DNA from 2 places in the Streptomyces sp. NPDC002884 genome. Region 2 is predicted to be linked to the other one. Evidence: riboswitches for the same ligand, from Rfam matches in the RefSeq annotation. Region 2 holds a riboswitch; the other holds the start of a gene.
What was found. Region 2 has a riboswitch for glycine ahead of gcvT (glycine cleavage system aminomethyltransferase GcvT). Riboswitches for the same ligand answer to the same signal wherever they lie in the genome.
Positions count from the first base shown of each region.

Region 1: it holds a riboswitch for glycine, as region 2 does, so the genes downstream of both, gcvP (aminomethyl-transferring glycine dehydrogenase) here and gcvT (glycine cleavage system aminomethyltransferase GcvT) in region 2, are expected to answer to the same signal.

Region 1 is NZ_JBEOVB010000053.1:18,194-25,965, forward strand. Features, by position in the region: gene ABT070_RS43220 (APC family permease) at 1-385, shown strand, start outside; gene ABT070_RS43225 (TOBE domain-containing protein) at 518-937, shown strand; gene gcvP (aminomethyl-transferring glycine dehydrogenase) at 988-3,873, opposite strand; glycine riboswitch at 4,057-4,152, opposite strand; gene ABT070_RS43235 (PRC-barrel domain-containing protein) at 4,264-4,635, shown strand; gene ABT070_RS43240 (nucleotidyltransferase domain-containing protein) at 4,640-5,101, opposite strand; gene ABT070_RS43245 (DNA polymerase IV) at 5,202-6,647, opposite strand; gene ABT070_RS43250 (MerR family transcriptional regulator) at 6,715-7,398, opposite strand; gene ABT070_RS43255 (bifunctional nuclease family protein) at 7,644-7,772, opposite strand, start outside.
Region 2 is NZ_JBEOVB010000011.1:210,899-218,670, reverse strand. Features, by position in the region: gene ABT070_RS23485 (L-serine ammonia-lyase) at 1-576, opposite strand, end outside; gene glyA (serine hydroxymethyltransferase) at 652-1,929, opposite strand; gene gcvH (glycine cleavage system protein GcvH) at 1,944-2,321, opposite strand; gene gcvT (glycine cleavage system aminomethyltransferase GcvT) at 2,440-3,567, opposite strand; glycine riboswitch at 3,605-3,718, opposite strand; glycine riboswitch at 3,719-3,818, opposite strand; gene ABT070_RS23465 (AAA family ATPase) at 3,992-4,681, shown strand; gene ABT070_RS23460 (enhanced serine sensitivity protein SseB) at 4,760-5,578, shown strand; gene ABT070_RS23455 (enhanced serine sensitivity protein SseB C-terminal domain-containing protein) at 5,802-6,557, shown strand; gene ABT070_RS23450 (ABC transporter permease) at 6,871-7,772, shown strand, end outside.

The DNA.
Region 1 (7,772 bases), on a different contig from region 2:
CGAGTACCGCGACAAGATCGAACAGATCCGGCAGGACAACGACATCCCCGGGGAGGATTTCGTCTTCGTCGAGGTCACCGTCGTCGACCCCTCCGAGTTCGAGTCGGGCCTGACCGTGCGCGGCGAGGTACTGCACAACCGCTACCGCGTCCTGACCCTGGAGTCCTCCTCCATCTCGAACGCCCTGGCCGCACTGCTGCTGCACACCCGTGACTCCACCGGCTGCATCCCGCACATCTACTTCGAGTGGACCGAGGGCAACCCCTTCGCCAACTTCCTGCGCTTCTTCCTCTTCGGCCAGGGCGAGGTGGCCCCGGTCACCCGGGAGGTCCTGCGCGAGGCCGAACCGGACCGCGACCGCCGCCCCCGCGTCCACACGGGCTGACCCGCTCCCGCTCCCGCTCCCGGTCCCGGTCCCGGTCCCGGGTCGTCGCCCCGGCGCGCCCCGACGCCGTCAAGGCGACGCACACCTGCACATACGCCACATAAGGCGCCCGGCGGCCTACCGTTGACGCCCATGAGCCTGAGCATCCGCAACCAACTCCCCGGCACCGTCACCGCCGTCCGTCCCGGTGAGGTGATGGCCATCGTCAAGATCCGTCTGGACGGCGGCCAGGACCTCACGGCGGCCATCACGCTGGAGGCCGTGAACCAACTCGCCCTCACCGCCGGCACCGCCGTCCGCGCTCTGGTGAAGTCGACGGAGGTCTCCCTGGCCACCGGCCGGGTCGACGGACTCTCGATCCGCAACCAGCTCACCGGCGCGATCACCGGCCTCGTGACGGGCGAGGTCATGGCCTCGGTCAAGGTCTCCATGGACGGGGGCGAAGTCACCGCCGTGATCACCAAGGAAGCGGCCACCGACCTCGGCCTCTTCGTCGGCTCCGACGTCGTCGCGCTCATCAAGGCGACCGAGGTGTCCCTGGCGACGGCGTAGAGCGCGTGAGGGCCCCCGCCCGGAACGGACGGGGGCCCTCACCCACTCGCTCAGTCCTCGTACGCGTCCAGCGGCGGGCACGAGCAGACCAGGTTCCGGTCACCGAAGGCCTGGTCGATCCGGCGCACCGGCGGCCAGTACTTGTCGGCGGCCGACACACCGGCCGGGAAGACGGCCTCCTCACGCGTGTACGCGTGCTCCCACTCCCCGCCCAGCGCGGCCGCCGTGTGCGGGGCGCCGCTCAGCGGGTTGTCCTCGGCCGGCCACTCGCCCGCCCCGACCTTCTCGATCTCCGCGCGGATGGCGATCATCGCCTCGCAGAAACGGTCGATCTCGATCAGGTCCTCGGACTCGGTCGGCTCGATCATCAGCGTCCCGGCCACCGGGAACGACATCGTCGGCGCGTGGAACCCGTAGTCGATGAGCCGCTTGGCGACGTCGTCGACGCTCACGCCGGTCGCCTTGGTCAGCGGCCGCAGGTCGATGATGCACTCGTGCGCGACCAGCCCGCCCGGCCCGTTGTAGAGCACCGGGTAGTGCGGCTCCAGCCGCTTGGCGATGTAGTTGGCGCTCAGCACGGCCACCTGCGTGGCCCGCTTGAGCCCCTCGCCGCCCATGAGCCGCACATACGCCCACGAGATCGGCAGTATCCCCGCGGAACCCCAGGGAGCCGCGGAGACCGGGCCCACCCCGGTGTCCGGCCCGGCGGCGGGCTGGAGCGGGTGGTTCGGCAGGTACGGCGCCAGATGCGACCGTACGGCGACGGGCCCGACGCCCGGGCCGCCGCCCCCGTGGGGGATGCAGAAGGTCTTGTGCAGGTTCAGGTGCGACACGTCACCGCCGAAGTGCCCCGGCTTGGCGAGACCGACGAGCGCGTTGAGGTTGGCGCCGTCGACGTACACCTGCCCGCCCGCCTCGTGCACCTGGGCGCAGATGTCGGCGACATGCTCCTCGAACACCCCGTGCGTCGACGGGTAGGTGATCATCAGCACCGACAGCTCGTCCCGGTGCCGCTCGATCTTCGCCCGCAGGTCCTCGACGTCGATCTCGCCGTCCTCGGCGGTCTTCACGACGACGACCTTCATGCCCGCCATCACGGCACTGGCCGCGTTCGTGCCGTGCGCGGAGGACGGGATGAGACACACGGTCCGCTGGTCGTCCCCGTTGCCGCGGTGGTACCCGCGGACGGCGAGCAGCCCGGCCAGCTCGCCCTGCGACCCGGCGTTCGGCTGCAGCGACACGTTGTCGTACCCGGTGACCTCCGCGAGCCGCTCCTCCAGCTCACGGATGAGCGTCAGGTAGCCCTCCGCCTGCTCGGCCGGCGCGAAGGGGTGCAGCTGCCCGAACTCGGGCCAGGTGACCGGCTCCATCTCGGTGGTCGCGTTGAGCTTCATGGTGCAGGAGCCCAGCGGGATCATGCCCCGGTCCAGCGCGTAGTCCCGGTCGGCGAGCCGGCGCAGATAGCGCAGCATCGCGGTCTCGGAACGGTGCTGGTGGAAGACGGGGTGCGTCAGGATCGCGTCGGACCGCAGCAGCCCGGCGGGCAGCGAGTCGGCGGTGGCCGCGTCGAGCGACTCGATGTCGCCGTCCACCCCGAAGGCGGCCCAGACGGCGGACACCTGCGCCCGAGCGGTCGTCTCGTCGCAGGCGATCGACACCTGGTCGGCGTCGACGAGGTGCAGGTTGACCCCGAGCTCCCGCGCGGCGGCGACGACCTCGGAGGCCTTCCCCGGCACCCGCACGGTCAGCGTGTCGAAGTACGACCCGTGCACCACCTCGACACCGCCGGCCGTGAGCCCGGCAGCGAGGATCGAGGCGTACCGGTGCGTGCGCCGGGCGATCGCCCGCAGCCCGTCGGGACCGTGGTAGACGGCGTACATCCCCGCCATGACCGCCAGCAGCACCTGCGCCGTGCAGATGTTGCTGGTGGCCTTCTCGCGCCGGATGTGCTGCTCACGCGTCTGGAGTGCGAGCCGGTAGGCCTTGTGCCCGTCGGCGTCCACCGACACGCCCACCAGCCGCCCGGGCAGACTGCGCGCGAACTGCTCACGGACGGCCATGTAACCGGCGTGCGGCCCGCCGAAGCCCATCGGCACACCGAACCGCTGCGTCGTACCGACCGCGATGTCCGCGCCCAGCTCGCCCGGCGACTTGAGCAGCGTCAGCGCGAGCAGGTCCGCGGCGACGGTGACGAGCGCGCCGAGCCCGTGCGCCTGGTCGACGATCGCCTTGAGGTCGCGTACGGCACCGGAGGCGCCGGGGTACTGGACGAGCACGCCGTTGATCTCCCGCGCGGCGATCTCCGCCGGGATCCCGTCGCTCAGGTCGGCGACGACGATCTCCACGCCCGTCGGCTCGGCGCGGGTCTCGATCACGGCGATGGTCTGCGGCAGCGCGTCCGCGTCGATGAGGAAGAGGCCCTTCTTGTTCTTCCCCATGCGCCGGGACAGCGCCATCGCCTCGGCGGCGGCGGTGCCCTCGTCGAGCAGTGACGCGCCGGAGGTCGGCAGCCCGGTGAGATCGGCGACCACGGTCTGGAAGTTCAGCAGCGCCTCGAGCCGGCCCTGCGAGATCTCCGGCTGGTACGGCGTGTAGGCCGTGTACCAGGCCGGGTTCTCCATGACGTTGCGCAGGATGACGGGCGGTGTGAACGTCCCGTAGTAGCCGAGCCCGATCATCGGGTCGAGGACCTGGTTGCGGTCGGCCAGCGAGCGCAGCTCGGCCAGCACCTCGGCCTCGGTACGCGCGCCCGGCAGGTCCAGTGCGTCGGCGTTCTTGATCACATCGGGGACCGCTGCGGCGGTGAGCTCGTCGAGCGAGCCGTAGCCGACCTGTGCGAGCATCTTGGCCCGCGCCTCGAGGTCGGGCCCGATGTGGCGCTGTTCGAAGGGAATACCCTGCTCGAGCTCTGCGAGCGGAATGCGATGGGCGGTCATTACGGAGGCCTCCTGGTCTGACACGACCTTCGAGGGTCACCACGGTGGGTACCCGGACGGCCTCCCCCTCTGTCATCTCAACCTGAGAGCTTCACCGGGCCGCCCGAGGGCACCCGGCTTTCACCGTCGGTGAGAGCGGAAGCCGTCGACGCCGTCGGCACCCGCCCTGCTTTCCAGAGTGACCTCGTCCGTGCGGTACGTGAGCCTGAGAGATTCCGGGGAGGATTTGCTCCTTCGGCGCCTCCGGTGATGTCCGGAGGACTCTCCCGCGCGGTGTCAGCAGCCGTTGTCAGAGTACCAGCGGGGTCAACGAGACTCGCTCGAGTGGCCGCCCGTCCCAATGTGCTCTTTTGTAGTGCTTACGGATGAGTTGCGATAAGTGGAGGGCCCGTGCAGACCGACATCGATCCGCGCAACCTGATCGGCCGCAAGGCGTTCGACCGCAACGGCACCAAGATCGGCACCGTCGACGAGGTCTACCTCGACGACGCGACCGGGGTACCGGAGTGGGCGGCCATACGCACCGGTCTGTTCTCCCGCGACGCGTTCGTGCCCCTGGAGCCCAGCCAACTGGTCGAGGGCGCCCTGCGCATCCCCTTCGACCGGGCCCTGATCAAGGACGCACCGGACTTCGGCGTGGGCCGCCACCTCTCCCCGGAGCAGGAACTCCAGCTCTATCACCACTACGGCCTCGACGTGGGCGCCCCTCCCCCGATCCCCGACCACGACTTCGGCCGGCTGGCCGGCACGGACGACAGCTGAACCCTCAGCCGCAGGCCCGTATCAGCGCCCCGAGAATCCCGGCGGGGTCGTACAGCGGCCGGGCGCCGCCCGTGACGACTCTTCGCGTGCCGGCGTCGACCGGATCGGTCCGCGCCCAGTGGGCGGAGCCGACGCCCACCTCGACCGCCAGACCGGAGGCGGTCGCATACCGCCATTCGGTGACGGGCCCCCGTTCCCCGACGCGGACCACCTCCCCCAGGCCCAGCTCACCCGCCCACCCGTCGTCCTCGGTGTACCGGGCGGGCACGGTCGACAACACCACGAGGTGCACATCCGAGTCGGGACCCGCCGCCTCGCGTGCGACGGCCCCGACGAGCAGCAGCCCCACCACGTCGCTCCGGTTCCCGGCCCACCGGGTGACCCGGTCCACCACCCGGCGCACCTCGTGTTCCCGCTCCGGCGACACCCCGGCCGGATCCGCGAACTGACCTCCGTGCAGCTTCATGCAGCTCCTCATCCCTCACCGATGTCACCTCGCGGAACACCGGCACCGCTCCGACCCACCCCGGACTTCGCACCGCTTCACTCTGTGTAACTGATCCGCCTCACGCAGAGTTCCCGGTCTCCACCGTCGGCGAGTTCGTCTCCGGATGCGGCGCTCCTGCGCTCGGCGCGCCCTCGTCGTCGGGTCTCGCGCTCGGCGCCCCCTCAGCGTCGGGTCTCCTTCGCACCAGCGGCAACGGATCCGCCGGCTCCAGCCCCGGATCGTCCGTCCGGAAAGTGCGTACCCGTCCCGGCTCCGACTCGGGTGTCTCGAACCGCACGGTGACCCGGCCCAACCCGCTGCCCTGCACCCATCCGTGTCCGAGCTCGGCATGCCGCACATCGTGTCCCGGGCGCCACTGGCGCTCGACCGGGACCGGCGCCTCGCCGACGGGCTCGTCCACCGGCTCCTCCTCGGCCCCCTCCACCCGGTCCTCGGCGGCCTGCGCGAACAGATCCTCCTGCGTGAAGTCCGCCAGCCCGCTCACGCCCACCCCGAGAAGCCGGACCCCGCCCGTCGTGTCCACCGAGTCCAGCAACCGGGCAGCCGCCTCCCTGACCACCGTCGGATCGTCGGTGGGCCCACGCAGGGTCTCGGACCGGGTGAGCGTGGAGAAGTCGTACCGCCGCACCTTCAGCACGATGGTCCGCCCGGACAGACCGGCCCCCCGCAGCCGGCGCACACACCGGTCGGCGAGCCGCTGCACCTCCAGCTCCACCCGGACCCGGTCGTGGATGTCCACGTCGTACGTGTCCTCGACCGACACCGACTTGGCCTCCCGCTCCGCCACCACCGGCCGGTCGTCACGGGCCAGCGCCATGGCGTACAGCGCGTGCCCGTGCGCCTTGCCCAGCAGCCGCACCAGCTCGTCCTCACCGGCCTCGGCGATCTCGTCGATCGTGGTGATGCCGGCCCGCCGCAGATGGTCCCCCGTCGCCGGGCCGACCCCCGGCAGGGTCCGCACCGACAACGGGCCGAGCAGGGCCCGCTCGGTCCCCGGCTCGATGAGCACCAGCCCGTCGGGCTTCGCCTGCTCCGAGGCGATCTTCGCCAGCATCTTGCAGGAGGCCAGACCCACGGAACCCGTGAGCCCGGTGACGGCCCGTATGTCCGCGCGCAGCCTGATCCCCGCCAGCCGCGCCGACTCGCTGTCCCAGGCCGCTCCCCCGGCATCCAGGTCCACGAATGCCTCGTCCAGACTCAGCGGCTCCACCAGTGGCGACAGGGCCCGCAGCAGCCCCATGACCTGCTCGCTGATCGACCGGTAGAACGCGAAGCGCGGAACCAGATACGCGGCGTTCGGAGCCCGCCGGCGCGCCTGGGCCATGGGCATCGCCGAGTTCACTCCGAAGACCCGCGCCTCGTAGGAGGCGGTGGCGACCACTCCGCGCGGCCCCAGACCGCCCACGACCACGGCTTTCCCGCGCAGGCTCGGCTTGGACGCCTGCTCCGCCTGTGCGAAGAAGGCATCCATGTCGAGATGCAGGATCGTGGGCGCGTTTCTCACATGTCCGATGCTGCACCACGCCACTGACAATGACGTCGTGCGGCCGCCCCGCGCCCTGGAGGGGGCTTCAGACCGCCCGGTTGCGCCGACGTGCGAGTTCGTCCGCCGGGTTGTGCCCGACGAGCGTCTCCCCGGTGTCGACACGCTCCCCGTGCAACTGCGACAGCGCGCTCTCGACGTCCCGCCACACCACGCCCACGGCGATCCCGAAGATGCCCTGACCGCCCTGGAGCAGTGCGTGGACCTCGTCCGGGGAGGTGCACTCGTAGACGGTGGCGCCGTCGCTCATCAGCGTCATGCGCTCCAGGTCGCTGAACCCGCGCTCCCGCAGATGCTGCACGGCGGTGCGGATGTTCTGGAGCGACACCCCGGTGTCGAGGAACCGCTTGACGATCTTCAGGACGACGACGTCCCGGAAGCTGTACAGACGCTGCGTTCCGGACCCGTGGGCGGGCCGCACGCTCGGCTCGACCAGCCCGGTGCGGGCCCAGTAGTCCAGTTGCCGGTAGGTGATGCCCGCGGCCGCGCAGGCCGTCGGTCCGCGATAGCCGATCTGCTCGGACGCCATGGACGTCGCCCCTCCGCTGCTCGGCACGGCCGCCGGTCGCTGCGGTGCGTGATCGGCCGCGCTGCTCTGCTGGGGATACGCCCTGCTAGAGCGTGCTGGAGAGCCCGGGGAAGGGTACGGACCGCTTCCCCCGACACCGAGTCCGGGGGCACCCCCAGCCGTACCGTCGCCGCTGCTTCTCACGCCGACCTCCGTCCTTGACCTGCCTTGTCGACGGTAGGCAGTCACCAGGGGTGCGTCAACGATCGCCACACTCGGCACGCCGAGTGATAATCACCCTGAGAGTGGTTTCCCGCACCCCGTCGCGGGGAAAGGCTAGCCGAATGCGCTGAGAAGTAGCCGTAGGACGCTCTCACTCGCCGTTGGCATTTGCCGAGAACAGGGCGGGCGTCCCCGTGCAGGACGCCCGCGTTCCGCGCATGTGCCGACTACTGGTTGCTGGTGCCGAAGTCCTCCGGCGAGATCTGGTCGAGGAACTCGCGGAACTTCTCCACCTCGTCCTCCTGCTCGTCCGGGATGGCGATCCCCGCGTCGTCCAGCACCGTGTCACTGCCGTA
Region 2 (7,772 bases):
GATCGACAGGCCGGTCTCCTTCGCCAGGCGCAGCAGCTCGTCGCCCGTGCGGAAGGGGTACTTCAACACCGTGTCGTCGAGTTTGATGCGGTCCGCGCCGACCGCGTCCTCGTCCACGACGAAGCCGCCGCCGACCGAGTAGTACGTCTTCGACAGCAGCTCGGCGCCCTGGGCGTCGTAGGCCCATATCGTCATGCCGTTGGCGTGGTACGGGAGGGCCTTGCGGCGGTGCAGGACCAGGTCGTCGTCGAAGGAGAACGGGATCTCGTGCGAGTCCAGCAGCCGCAGCCGGCCGGAGTCCTTGATCTGCTCCACCCGGTCGTCCGCGCCCTCCACGTCCACCGTGCGCGGCGAGGAGCCCTCCAGGCCGAGCAGGACCGCCTTCGGCGTGCCGTGGCCGTGGCCGGTCGCGCCGAGCGAGCCGTACAGCTCGCAGCGCACCGACGCGGTGGAGTCCAGCAGGCCCTCGCCCCGCAGCCGTCGTGCGAAGATGCGGGCCGCGCGCATCGGGCCGACCGTGTGGGAGCTGGACGGGCCGATGCCGATCGAGAACAGGTCGAAGACCGAGATGGCCACGGGGACTCCTCAATACAGGGGTGGTGCGGGGTGCCGCCCACACCTCACAGTGTGCGCGGCACCCGGGAAAGGGAACTACCGGCTCAGACCGGGGTACAGCGGGTGCTTGTCGGCCAGGGCCGTGACCCGGGCCTTCAGCGCCGCCGCGTCGGCCTGCGCGAACGGGGACGGCGCCTTCAGCGTCTCGGCGATCACGTCCGCGACCTCGGCGAAGTCCTCGGCGGTGAAGCCGCGGGTCGCGAGGGCGGGCGTGCCGATACGGAGACCGGAGGTGACCATCGGCGGCCGCGGGTCGTTCGGGACCGCGTTGCGGTTGACCGTGATGCCGACCTCGTGGAGCCGGTCCTCGGCCTGCTGGCCGTCCAGCTCGGACTCGCGCAGGTCGACCAGGATCAGGTGCACGTCGGTGCCGCCGGACAGCACGTTCACCCCGGCCGCGCGGGCGTCCGGCGAGGTCAGGCGCTCGGCGAGGATCCGCGCGCCCTCGACCGTGCGGGCCTGACGCTCCTTGAAGTCCTCGCTCGCGGCGACCTTGAAGGAGACCGCCTTGGCCGCGATCACGTGCTCCAGTGGACCGCCCTGGAAGCCCGGGAAGACGGACGAGTTCAGCTTCTTCGCGAACTCCTTCTTCGCGAGGATGATGCCGCCGCGGGGGCCGCCCAGCGTCTTGTGGGTGGTGGACGTCACGACGTCGGCGTACTCCACCGGGTTCGGGTGGAGACCGGCCGCCACCAGACCCGCGAAGTGGGCCATGTCGACCCACAGGAAGGCCTCGACCTCGTCCGCGATCCGCCGGAACTCCGCGAAGTCCAGCTGCCGCGGGTACGCCGACCAGCCGGCGATGATCACCTTCGGGCGGTGCTCCTTGGCGAGCCGCTCGACCTCGGCCATGTCGACCAGGCCGGCGTCGTCCACGTGGTAGGCGACCACGTCGAACTGCTTGCCGGAGAAGTTCAGCCGCATGCCGTGGGTCAGGTGACCCCCGTGCGCCAGGTCCAGGCCGAGGATCGTGTCGCCGGGCCGGGCCATCGCGAACAGGGCCGCCTGGTTGGCCGAGGCGCCCGAGTGGGGCTGGACGTTGGCGTACTCGGCGCCGAACAGCTCCTTGACCCGGTCGATCGCGATCTGCTCGGCCACGTCGACGTGCTCGCAGCCGCCGTAGTAGCGGCGGCCCGGGTAGCCCTCGGCGTACTTGTTGGTCAGGACCGAGCCCTGCGCCTCCATCACCGCGAGCGGAGCGAAGTTCTCCGAGGCGATCATCTCGAGCGTGGACTGCTGGCGGTTCAGCTCGGCGTCGACCGCGGCGGCGATCTCCGGGTCGAGCTCGTGCAGGGGCGTGTTCAGGACGGACATGCGACTACGACTCCTCAGCCGGCGATGAAGGCGGTGTACTCGTCGGCGGTGAGCAGGTCGTCCTGCTCGCCCGCCGTGCGTACCTTGAACAGCCATCCGCCCTCGAACGGGGCGGAGTTCACCAGCGCCGGGTCGTCGACGACGTCCTGGTTGACCTCGACGATCTCGCCGGAGACCGGCGCGTACAGCTCGCTGACCGACTTGGTCGACTCCAGCTCGCCGCAGGTCTCGCCCGCGGTCACCGTGGCACCGACGTCGGGGAGCTGGACGAAGACCACGTCGCCGAGCGCGTTGGCCGCGTGCTCCGTGATGCCGACCGTCGAGACGCCGTCCTCGGCGACCGACAGCCACTCGTGCTCCTTGCTGTAGCGCAGCTGCTGGGGGTTGCTCATGGCTTGAATTCTCCTGTACGCGGGAGGGTGCTGGTGAATGGGGGACTGCTGTTGACGCACGTGAGCAGCGGAAATGTGCGCAGGGTCACGCGCGGGCGGGCGTCGATGCGCCCAGTGTCTACTTCTGGCGCTTGTAGAACGGCAGCGCCACGACCTCGTACGGCTCGTGGCTGCCTCGGATGTCCACCCCGACGCCGGTGGTCCCGGGCGCCGCGTGGGCGGCGTCGACGTACGCCATCGCGATCGGCTTGCCGAGGGTGGGGGAGGGGGCGCCCGAGGTGACCTCGCCGATCACCTCGCCGCCGGCGACCACGGCGAACCCGGCGCGCGGGACCCGGCGGCCCTCGGCGACCAGGCCCACGAGGACCCGCGGGGGCTGCGAGGCGGCGCGCCCGGCGGCCGCCTCCAGCGCCGTACGCCCGACGAAGTCGCCTTCCTTGTCGAACTTCACCACCCGGCCGAGCCCCGCGTCGAACGGGGTGAGGGAGGTGCTCAGCTCGTGTCCGTACAGCGGCATGCCCGCCTCCAGGCGGAGCGTGTCCCGGCAGGACAGACCGCAGGGCACCAGCCCGACGCCCTCGCCCGCCTTCGTCAGCGCCTGCCACAGCTCGACGGCGTGCTCCGGCCGCACGAACAGTTCGAAGCCGTCCTCACCGGTGTAGCCGGTGCGCGCGATCAGCGCGGGGACGCCGGCGACGGTGCCGGGCAGGCCGGCGTAGTACTTCAGGCCGTCCAGGTCGGCGTCCGTGACGGCCGCGAGGATGCCGGGGGACTCGGGGCCCTGCACGGCGATCAGCGCGTAGGCGTCGCGGTCGTCGCGGACCTCCGCGTCGAAGCCCTCGGCGCGCTCGGTCAGCGCGTCCAGCACGACCTGCGCGTTGGAGGCGTTGGCCACCACCATGAACTCGGTCTCGGCGAGCCGGTAGACGATCAGGTCGTCCAGGATGCCGCCGTCCGCCCGGCAGATCATCGTGTAGCGGGCGCGGCCGGCCTTGACCGCCCCGATGTTGCCCACCAGGGCGAAGTCGAGGAGGGCCGCGGCCTGCGGGCCGGTGACGGTGATCTCACCCATGTGCGAGAGGTCGAAGAGCCCGGCCCGGGTGCGGACGGCCTGGTGCTCGTCGCGCTCGGAGCCGTAGCGCAGGGGCATGTCCCAGCCGGCGAAGTCGGTCATCGTCGCGCCGAGCGCACGATGCGCGGCGTCGAGGGCGGTGTGGCGTTGTTCGGTGGGGGCGTTGCTGCTCATCGGACGTTCGTCTCCCAAGGCATGACGGCGAGGTCGTTCCTCCCCATCTGTCATCGGAACCTGAGAGGTTCGTCGTGACCGCGCGAACGCCGGTGACGACTTGCACCTTGGGTGGGGCCACTGGAGACAGCGACCCGCTTTTCAGATGTGCCTCGCCCGCGCGGTAACGGGGCCTGAGAGATTCAAGGGAGGGACTTGCTCCTTCGGCGCCCCAGCGAAGCTGCTGCTGAGGACTCTCCCGCGCGGATTCAAACGGCCGGTATGCAGTTGGCGCGGCCATCATTGCACGGCTCGCCCCGATCACGGCAGGCCGCATCTGTAACCGGCTTGTGTCGGTACGCGCACGAAAACGCCGGGCGCGGCGCATTACCTTCTCTTTACGCTCGGTGGGGATGAGGACACCATCTGACCCCAGGGGAGGACGATCACGGTGAACAGGACGACCACGGCGAGGTCCACGGCATTCGCGACCGGCTCGGCGATCGCGCTGCCCGCGCAGCCCGTCGCCCCGACCCGGGAGGGGTGCGGTCCGCAGCCGGCGCCCGTCGTCCGCGACCTGCGCGAGCGGGCCGGCCGCAGCCCGCACGGCCTGCTCTTCGGCCCCCGCGACCTGGTCGTGGTCACCGGCCTGCCCGGCAGCGGCAAGTCCACGCTCATGCGGCGGACCGTGCAGGGCAGCCGCATCGACTCCCAGGACACCCGGGACCGCTGGGACGCCCGCGCCCCCCGCTTCCTGCCCTACGGCCTCTACCGGCCCCTCGTCCGGCTCGCCCACTACGCCGGGCTGCGCCGGGCGCTGCGCGGCTCCGCGGGCGTCGTCGTGCACGACTGCGGTACGCAGGCCTGGGTCCGTGACTGGCTGGCCCGCGAGGCCCGCCGCCGCGGCGGCACCCTCCACCTGCTGCTGCTGGACGTCGGCGCGGACACGGCACTGGAGGGGCAGCGCGAGCGCGGCCGGGGCGTCTCCCGGTACGCGTTCCTGCGCCACCGCCATGCCGCCGCCCGACTGGTGCGCTCGGTGGAGAAGGGCCGGCTGCCCGACGGCTGCGGCTCGGCGGTGCTGCTCGACCGCGAGGCGGCCGACGCGCTGCGCCGTATCGGTTTCACGGACTGAGGGCTCGGGTGCGACCCCCGGCACCCGCTAGCCTTTCAGCCACAGCGAAGTGAGCGGTTCTCAGCAGGCGGTAGGCAGATGGATTTCCCCCCGGCGAACTTTCCGACGGACTACTCCGCGGACTTTCCGGCGCAGGCACACCCCCATCCGCACGGCGGATGGCCCGGCAACGAGCTGGAGGAGGTGCTCTCCGTCTCCCTCGGCGTGCCGGGAGCCGGCGGCCGGATCGTCGAGGTGCTCGGGCGCAGCTTCGTCTGGGTGCCGCTGCCCGGCGGCGGCGGCCCGCGCAGCGGTCCCCTCGACCTGCCCACGATGGAGCTCGAGGGCCAGGTGTACGTGCCGGTCTTCAGCTCCGAGGAGCAGTTCCGGCAGGTCGTCGGCTCGCACATGTCGTTCACGATCGCGCCGGCCGTGGAGTTCGCCCGGGGACTGCCCCCGCAGGTGGGCATCCTGGTCAACCCGGACGGCGTGGTCGGCGTCCCGCTGCCGCCGCCCGCGGTGGCCGAGCTCTGCCGGGCGGGCCGCACCCCGCTGGACGGCACCGCGGCCGGCGGCCGGGTCCGCCTCTACGAGCCCGACTGGCAGGACGACCCGATGGACTTCCTGGCCGCGGCCTCGGCGGAGTTCGAGGCCACGGGCGTGGTCCGCACGGCCCGCCGCTGCCTGGCCGCCATCGAGACGGCGGACCCGGTGATGTTCGTGGGCGTGGAACTCTCCCCGCGGGAGGGCGACCTGCGCGCCCTCCCCCTGGAGGCCCTGGGCAGGGCCCTGACGAGGGCGGCCGCACCCTGGCCGGTCAACCTGGTCCTCCTGGATGTGGCCCAGGACCCGGTGGCCGACTGGATGCGGGAGCGGGTCCGCCCCTTCTACACGACGCTGCACCAGACACCGGGCTGAGGAGCAGCCCACCGCGGGGGGAGCGGGGCCGTATCCGGCCGCGGCTCCGCCGCGGGGCCCGCCCGGCCACACCCGACATGCATCCGCCGACGCACAGCCGGCCTCGAGCTCTCAACGGCTCGACCGAGCGGAGCGCCTAAGCTGGGCCCCTACGCGGGGCAACTTCTCGAAGGGGCGATAAAAAGTGAGCGCTGGCACTGCCGCGACCGGCTCGGTCGAGCACATGCTGCGCCAGGTCACGCCCGGGCGTTACGACGCCTACGAGGCGCTCCTGCGCGCGCTCGCGACCCCCTCCTCCGGCCGGCTCTGGATGCTGCTGTGGCACGGCCAGGCCGGCTCCCCCGACGCCCAGTACGGAAACATGGAGGTCGAAGGGCACGGCTACGCCCCCTGCGTCACCTCCGCGCAGGAGCTCAGCGCGAGTGGCTGGAACAGGTCGTACGAGGTGGTCGACGGGCTGGACGTGGCCCGCACCCTCTACCCCGACCACTACGGCCTCTGGCTGAACCCGCACGCCCCCGGCGGCGGCGTCGGCATCCCGTGGCTGGATCTGCGCCGTATCGCCACCGGTCTGGAGCGCCAGCCGGCCGGGCCGTTGCGGCTGTCCGAACCGGGCATCGAGATCCCGCAGTTCTATGCCTTGCTCGCGCAGAACGCCCACCGTACCCCGGCGGTCCGCGCGTTGCGCCGCGCCTGGGTCCAGCCGGCGCTGGGCGCGCCCTATCTGGCCATCGGGCTCGACGTGTACGACTCCTCCCCGCCGGCCGTGGACGCCGTACGGGCGATGATGCAGCAGTCCATCGGGGCCGTGCCGGACGGGCTGCCGGTGTCGACGGTGGCGATGACCGACGAGTACGACCCCGTCGTGATGTGGATGCGTGCCACCGCCCGGCCCTTCTACGACCGCGAGGCCCACGCCCCCGCTCCGGCCCAGGCTCCCGCCGGCGGTTACGGCTACCCGCCCACCGGACGATACTGACGTCCGAATACGGTCCTGTCGCGAGGTCGGGACAGGATGTCTTCGCGCGTAGATGACGACGATTGATACCGGTTTTGTCCGATGTGACCCAATAAGTCACTGTCCGGGGGCCGTTACCCGCCGTCCGGATAACGGAACCCCTCTACCCGGATCACGTTTACGCATCCATTCACTGCCAAGTCTGGCTACAGATCGCCAAACCGTTGAAGACTCCGGCGTCAGGGGACTTATCCCCTGCGTATTACGGACTGATCACGCCGCTACAGCGGCAAGTGCGGGCCGGCTACCGCCGGTTGAGAGGGGTCCCTGCCAGATGACGGCACCATTGCACGAGCCGACCGCGGAAGCGGCCCCGAGCGCGGCCGAGGAAGCGTCGGTCGCCACCAGCGGCGCCAAGGCCGTTCAGGGCCGCTCCCTGGGCCGGATCGCCTGGGAGCGCCTCAAGCGGGACAAGCTCGCCCTCACGGGCGGCGTCGTGGTGCTCGCCCTCGTCGTGATCGCGCTGCTCGCGCCGGTCATCACCGGGCTCCTGGGGCAGGACCCGAACGAGTACCACGAGAACCTGATCGACCCGCTCTTCGGCACGCCCACGGGCTCCCTGGGCGGCGTCAGCGGCGATCACCTCTTCGGTGTCGAGCCGGTCAACGGCCGTGACATCTTCGCCCGCATCCTCTACGGTGCCCGGATCTCCCTGCTGGTCGGCTTCCTGTCGGCCGTGGTCGCCGTGATCCTCGGAACGGTGCTGGGCATCCTCGCCGGTTTCTTCGGCGGCTGGGTCGACTCCCTGATCAGCCGGGTGATGGACGGTCTGCTCGCCTTCCCGCAGCTGCTGTTCATCATCGCGCTGGTCTCCGTCATGCCGAGCGACATGCTGGGACTCTCCGGTTCGAGCGTGCGTGTCTTCGTGATGATCCTGGTCATCGGCTTCTTCGGCTGGCCCTACATCGGACGCGTGGTGCGCGGCCAGACGCTCTCGCTGCGGGAGCGCGAGTACGTCGAGGCCGCCCGATCGCTGGGCGCGGGGCGGCTGTACATCCTGTTCAAGGAACTGCTGCCCAACCTGGTCGCCCCGATCGTCGTGTACACGACGATGATGATCCCCACCAACATCCTCACCGAGGCGGCGCTCAGCTTCCTGGGTGTCGGGGTCAAGCCGCCCACCGCCTCGTGGGGGCAGATGCTCTCGAGCGCGATCGACTACTACGAGTCGGACCC